3 regions of the Mesorhizobium sp. M0621 genome follow, and region 2 is predicted to be linked to each of the others. Evidence: predicted binding sites of a transcription regulator. Region 2 holds the regulator's gene; each other region holds the start of a gene.
The links. The regulator PhoB, encoded in region 2, activates phosphate uptake and scavenging genes when phosphate is short. The targets are predictions, from matches to a motif close to TGTCATNNANCTGTCAT.

Region 1: a site for PhoB is predicted at 1,300-1,316, ahead of NKI38_RS11540 (esterase-like activity of phytase family protein). Genes of this name have one in related genera too.
Region 3: a site for PhoB is predicted at 940-956, ahead of NKI38_RS15235 (DUF1045 domain-containing protein). Genes of this name have one in related genera too.

What each region holds. Positions count from the first base shown of each region.
Region 1 covers NZ_JAMYQF010000012.1:104,408-106,673, forward strand. The annotation lists gene NKI38_RS11540 (esterase-like activity of phytase family protein) at 1-1,185, opposite strand, end outside; partial or broken gene NKI38_RS11545 (GcvT family protein) at 1,492-2,266, shown strand, end outside.
Region 2 covers NZ_JAMYQF010000001.1:219,566-221,831, reverse strand. The annotation lists gene NKI38_RS01175 (IS3 family transposase) at 1-523, shown strand, start outside; gene phoB (phosphate regulon transcriptional regulator PhoB) at 628-1,317, opposite strand; gene phoU (phosphate signaling complex protein PhoU) at 1,334-2,041, opposite strand; gene pstB (phosphate ABC transporter ATP-binding protein PstB) at 2,067-2,266, opposite strand, start outside.
Region 3 covers NZ_JAMYQF010000018.1:97,665-99,930, reverse strand. The annotation lists gene iolB (5-deoxy-glucuronate isomerase) at 30-842, shown strand; gene NKI38_RS15235 (DUF1045 domain-containing protein) at 996-1,703, shown strand; gene NKI38_RS15230 (alpha-D-ribose 1-methylphosphonate 5-triphosphate diphosphatase) at 1,750-2,266, shown strand, end outside.

The DNA.
Region 1 (2,266 bases), on a different contig from region 2:
CAGCTTGGCCGGCGTCACCGACGGGTCGAGCACGCCCTTGGGCGCCAGCGGCTTGTCGGCGGCATCGAAGGCGCCGCCGGCGATGTCGGTGGCGGCCGAGACGTCGACGACGAAGATCTGGCGCACCAGCGAGGTGTCGCCCTTCAGACCCTGGCCGTTGCCGCTGTCTCGCGCCAGCATCAGGAAGGCCTGATCCGACAACGCCACGATCTCGCTCTGCGCGGCCACCTTGGTGTTGCCCTTGGCATCCTTGAACACGGGCAGCGGCACGACATACTCATGCGCCAGCTTGAGATGGGCGAGGTCGGAGGCGTCGTAGACCAGCGCCCTGGTGTTCTGGCGCGTCGCGGGCGAATCGCCGCCATCCTGCCGGGGCGCCGACTGCAGCACCGCGATCAGGAATTTGCCGTCGGGCGTCATCGCCATGCCTTCGAGGCCCTGGTTGTTCTGGCGGCCGGTATCGGGATCCTTCGGATCGGGCTCGGCAGCACCGGGACCCGGATTGTTCGAGGCGAAGTTCGGCGCGCCGTGGCGCATCGGCACCAGCGCCGCCGGTGGCTGGGTCGCCGACAGCAGATGTCCGTCGGCGGAAAACCGATAGATGTTCGGGCCGTATTCGTCGGAGATGAACATCGAACCGTCGGGCAGCCGCGCGATCGCCTCGTTGTCGAGCGCCAGCTTGCCGTTGGCTTCGGGCAGGATCGGCATGTCGCCGCTCGCCGCGCGCACGCCGTTGAGCGGGTCGAGGCCCGTGGCGTCAGCGCCCTTGTCGTCGGTGAGAAGCATGGTGTCGGCGAGCGTTGCCTTGACGCCCGTCTGCTCCTGGCCGGCAGCAGGTGCCGCGCCCGGTGCGACCGGGGCAAATTCGATGCCGATGGTGTTGAGGCGCGGCCGGTAGTCGGTGGTGCCGACGACATTGTAGCCGCGGTCCGGCAGCAGCCACAGCGAACCCTTGTAGCCGGCGGCGTCGTGCGTCCAGCCTGATGTGTCGATCGCCATGCCGGAGCCGGAGCCGAACGTCTCGCCGAACTTGTCGCGCTGAGCGGCCGGGATGCGGCCAACGCCGACCAGTCCCTTGTTGACGAGGCCGCCGATCGTCGCGGTGCTGTCGGCGAGCGCCGGCGTCAAGGCGGTGAACAAGGCCAGTGCGACGCCGAGCGACGCGGTTCGGTACAGGTGTTTCATGGATAGTCCTCTTTGTGACAGATGTGCCGGAGCGGCCGCAGGACGAAAAGCTGAAAGAGGTGCGACATCGATGATGCCGCGCGTGCTCCCCGAAACGCGGTCTACGGCGCGAACATGATGCTTGCGTGACAGCGCGCGATGCATTCCCGCCGTCTTCTTCACGCAACGACAAAAACGTGTGCTTGACGGAAAAAATTGATCACCCCGTCAGGCTCAGGTCGACGAAAAGGCGCGTGCGCCGGCACTGGACACTTATGTCCAGTGCGTATATGGTCCAGCCTTCTGACTAACCGTGGAGGGGAAGCCTTGAAGTCGCACTACCGCGCAGTGGTCATCGGGGGTGGCGTGGTCGGGGCCTCGGTCCTCTATCATCTGACGCGGTTTGGCTGGAGCGACGTGGCGCTCATCGAGCGTGCCGAACTGACGGCCGGTTCGACCTGGCACGCCGCGGCCGGGTTCCATGCGCTCAATGCCGACCCCAATGTCGCGGCGCTGCAGGACTACACCATCAATCTCTACCGTGAGATCGAGGCCGAATCCGGCCAAGATATCGGCCTGCACATGACCGGCGGCGTCAACATCGCCAGCGATCCCGCGCGCTGGGAGTGGCTGAAATCGGCCTGGGCGGTGTTCCAGTCGGTCGGCATCGAGACAGCGCGCCTGGTCACGCCCGACGAGATCAAGGCGATCTGCCCGATCGTCGATGTCACCGGCGTGCTTGGCGGCCTGCATGATTCCAACGAAGGTCATCTCGATCCGTACGGCACGACGCACGCCTATGCCGGTGCTGCGAAGAAGCGCGGCGCCGATATCATCCTGCGCAACCGGGTCGTCGAGTTGAAGGCGCGCGCCGACGAGCGCTGGGACGTCGTCACGGAGCAGGGCACCATCATCGCCGAGCATGTCGTCAATGCCGGCGGGCTGTGGGCGAAGCAGCTCGGCCGCATGGCCGGCGTCGACCTGCCGGTGACGCCGATGGAGCACCACTATTTCATCACCGAGGACATTCCGGAGATCGCGGCGCTGGACAAGGAGATCGGCATCGCCGTCGATCTCGACGGCTTCTCGTATCTGCGGCAAG
Region 2 (2,266 bases):
CATCGTTCCGACCGGTCCGAACCAACTCTGGGTCGGCGACATCACCTATGTCGCGCTACCGATCCGCTTCGTCTACGTCGCCATCATTCTCGATGTCTGGTCGCGCATGATCGTCGGCTACGCTATCAGCCGCGCGATCGATGCCCGCCTGACGGGCGCCGCCTTGCGCGCCGCAATCGAGCGCAGAAAGCCACCGCTAGGCTGCGTTCATCATTCCGATCGCGGCTCCCAATATGCCGCCGAGACTTACCGGCAGCTTCTCGCCGGCCATGGTCTGGCCGGCTCAATGGGCCGCAAGGGCAATCCTTATGACAATGCCAAAGCGGAGAGCTTCATGAAGACCCTGAAGCTCGAGGCGGTTTATCCGATGGCGCTTGAAACCTTCGAGGACGTTGCCGAACACCTTCCCCACTTCATCGACCAGGTCTACAACAAACGCAGGCTCCATTCGGCGCTGGGATATCTCAGCCCGCAACAGTTCGAGGATCAACACATCCGGCAGACGGGCAAAACCGCAGCCTGATCAGTGTCCACCCCTAGGGGCGCACTCCAGTTTTGGGAAAACGACATGCATAAAAAACAAACACCTAAAGCGCGTCGCCTAAATCCGTTCAACCGCGACGCGCTTTAGTCTTCCCTGATCGCGTAGCCCGCCCCGCGAATGGTGCGGATCACGTCCGGCATGCGGCCATTGTTGACCGCCTTGCGCAACCGGCCGACATGCACGTCGACCGTGCGCTCGTCGATGTAGATCGTCTCGCCCCAGACATTGTCGAGCAGCTGGCTGCGCGAGAACACGCGGCCGGGATGGCGCATCATGAATTCGAGCAGGCGGAATTCGGTCGGTCCGAGCCGGATCTCGCTCTTCTTGCGATAGACCCGGTGCGATTCACGATCGAGCACGATGTCGCCGACCTTGAGCACGCTGGACAGCACTTCCGGCTTGGCGCGGCGCAACAGCGCCTTGACCCTGGCCATGAACTCCGGTGTCGAGAACGGCTTGACCAGATAATCGTCGGCGCCGGTCGAGAGGCCGCGCACACGGTCGCTCTCCTCGCCGCGCGCGGTCAGCATGATGATCGGCAGCCGCTCGGTCTCGGAGCGCATTCGCAGGCGCCGGCAGAGTTCGATGCCGGAAACCGCCGGCACCATCCAGTCGAGCACCAGAAGGTCGGGAACGTTCTCCTGCAGCCGGATCTCGGCCTCGTCGCCGCGCGTCACCACCTCGACCTGGTAACCTTCGGACTCCAGATTATAGCGGAGCAGCACGCCTAGCGGCTCCTCATCCTCCACCACCATGATGCGTGGCGCGATCATCGGCCGGTCACTCCTGTCATGCCGCCGGCGCGGACATTGCCGTCTCGTCCTGCTTCGGACGATTGGCGGGCAGCTGCGTACCGGTCAAAACATAATAGGCATTTTCGGCGATGTTGGTCACGTGGTCGCCGATGCGCTCGAGGTTCTTGGCACAGAACAACAGATGCGTGCACGCCGTGATGTTGCGGGGATCTTCCATCATGTAGGTCAGCAGTTCGCGGAACACCGACGTGTACTTGACATCGATGCGCTCGTCGTCGGCGCGTAGTTTTGCCAACGCCTCGGCGTCGCGGGCCGCATATTCCTCGATGACGCCCTGCACCTGGATCAACACCAGTTGCGCCATTCCATCGATCGAGTGCGAAAGGTCGCGCGGCGTGACGCTGAGGCCGACAGTACCGACGCGCTTGGCGATGTTTTTGGCAAGGTCGCCGATGCGTTCGAGATCGCCGGCCATGCGGATCGAGCCGACGACATGGCGCAGATCGTCGGCCATCGGCTGCCGCTTGGCGATCAACGTGATGGCGCGATCGTCGAGCTCGCGCTGACGCGCATCCATGATGGCGTCGTCGGAGACGACACGCTGTGCCAGCGCGTTGTCGGAATTCAAAAGCGCCTTGGTCGCACCGCCGACCATCGAGCTGGCGAGATCGCCCATGTCGCTGATGAGCTTGCTGATCTGACCGAGATCCTCGTCGAAAGAAGCGACTGTGTGTTCGCTCATGATCCTGTCCCTCGTATGCCTGAACTCAGCCGAACCGGCCGGTGATATAATCCTGCGTGCGCTTCTCGCGGGGCGACGTGAAGATCTTCTCGGTGCGGTCGAACTCGACCAGCTCGCCCAGATACATGAAGGCCGTCTGCTTCGACACGCGCGCCGCCTGCTGCATGTTGTGGGTGACGATGACGATCGTGTAGTCGGCTTGCAACTCGTCGATCAGCTCCTCGA
Region 3 (2,266 bases), on a different contig from region 2:
CTCGAAGATTTGCGATAGGAGAGACAAAAATGTCGAAGCTGCTCGTCAAAGCCAATAAAGGCCATGGCCGGGTCGCCCATGTGACACCGCAAATCGCCGGCTGGACCTATGTCGGTTTCGACCTGCACCGGCTGAAGCCCGGCGAGAGCGCGTCCGGAAAAACCGATGATCGCGAAGTCTGCCTGGTGTTCGTCACCGGCAAGGGCACGGCGTCCGCCGGCGGCAAGGATCTCGGCCTGCTTGGCGAGCGCATGTCGCCCTTCGAGGGCAAGCCGTGGTCGGTCTATGTGCCAGAGGGATCGGACTGGTCGGTGACGGCGGATACCGAGCTGGAACTCGCGGTCTGCTCGGCGCCGGGCCTTGGCGGCGGTCTGCCGGTGCGGGTGATCACACCGGACGATCTCGGCCAGGAGGTGCGCGGCAAGGGCACCAACACGCGCTACGTCACCAACATCCTGCCGGAGGGCAAGCCGGCCGATTCGCTGCTGGTGGTCGAGGTGATCACGCCCGGCGGCCATACGTCGAGCTATCCGCCGCACAAGCACGACCAGGACAATCTGCCCGCCGAATCCTATCTCGAGGAAACCTACTATCACCGGCTCAACCCGCCGCAGGGCTTTGCCTTCCAGCGCGTCTATACCGACGCCGACAAGAACGGCCATCGCGCGCTGGATGAAGCAATGGCGATCGAGGATGGCGATGTCGTGCTGGTGCCCAAGGGCTATCATCCCTGCGCCGCCTGCCACGGCTACGACCTCTATTATCTCAACGTGATGGCCGGGCCGAAGCGGACGTGGAAATTCCACAATGCACCCGAGCACGAATGGCTGATGAAGGCCTGACAGGCCATTCCTTGAGGGCCCGAGGACTGGTCCGGCACGAAAGAATCGTTGGCTAATGACCCGGCCGCACCGTTTTGTTATCGGAAACGCTGCAAAGCTTCGTCAATCCGTCATGGAAATCACCTATGGCAGCGGAGCTGACAAGGACCTTTCATGCGCTACGCCATCTATTTCACCCCCCGGCAGGACGAGCCTCTAGCGCGGATCGCTGCCAACTGGCTCGGCCGCGACCCGTTTGGCGCGGCGACAAGGCCGGTCGAGGCGGTGGCCGACCTGTCGGCGGCGGAAGTCGCTTTCCACACCGCTTCGGCGCGCCGCTATGGTTTCCACGCGACGCTGAAAGCCCCTTTCCGCCTGGCCGCCAACGAGACCGAAGCCTCGCTGCGCGCCGCACTCGACCATTTTGCCGAGGCGACGCCTGCGGTGACCATCCCGCGTCTCGTCGTCAGCCAGATCGATGGCTTCTTCGCACTGGTGCCGGAGAGGCCGCTGCCTGCGCTCAACCGCTTCGCCGATGAGGTAGTACGCGATTTCGATCGCTTTCGCGCACCGCTGACGGAATCCGAGATTGAGCGGCGCAGCCCGGATTCGCTGAAGCCGGCCGAGTTCCGCAATCTCTGCCAATGGGGCTATCCCTATGTCTTCGAGACCTTTCGCTTCCATATGACGCTGTCCGGCCGGGCGGGGTCACAGGAAAGCCCTCGTTTGCGCGCAGCAATCGACAGTCTGTTTGCGCAGGTGCTGCAACAGCCGCTGCCGGTGGATGCGCTGACGTTGTTCGTCGAAACCGAACCGGGCGCACCGTTCATGGTGCTTTCGCATCATGCACTCGGGCGCCGCCCGGCCAGAAAAACTGCCTGACACCCTGCTGGATAACCCCAGCCGGAATAACCAAGGACTGCCTGAAATGACCGCCGAGACTATTCTCCACAACGCCCGCATCGTGCTTGCCGACGAGATCGTCGAGGGTTCGCTGGTGCTGCGCGACGGCTTTATCGCCGGCATCGATGCCGGCACCAGCCGAACCGGCGGGAGCATGGCCGGCGCGGATATGGGCGGCGACTACATCATTCCCGGGCTGGTCGAACTCCATACAGACCATCTCGAAGGCCACTACGCGCCGCGGCCCAAGGTGCGCTGGAACCCCATCGCCGCCGTGCTCGCCCATGACGCGCAAGTGGCGACAGCCGGCATCACCACCGTGCTCGATGCCTTGCGCGTCGGCATGGACGAGGATGCCGACCTGACGTCGACCGACATCCGCAAGCTGGCCGATGCGATCGAGGACAGCGTGCAGCAAGATCGTCTGCGCGCCGACCATTTCATCCATCTGCGCTGCGAGGTTTCGGCGCCGGACTGCCTCAAGGCGTTCGCCAATTTCGACGGCGACGAACGGGTGAAGCTGGCATCGCTGATGGATCATG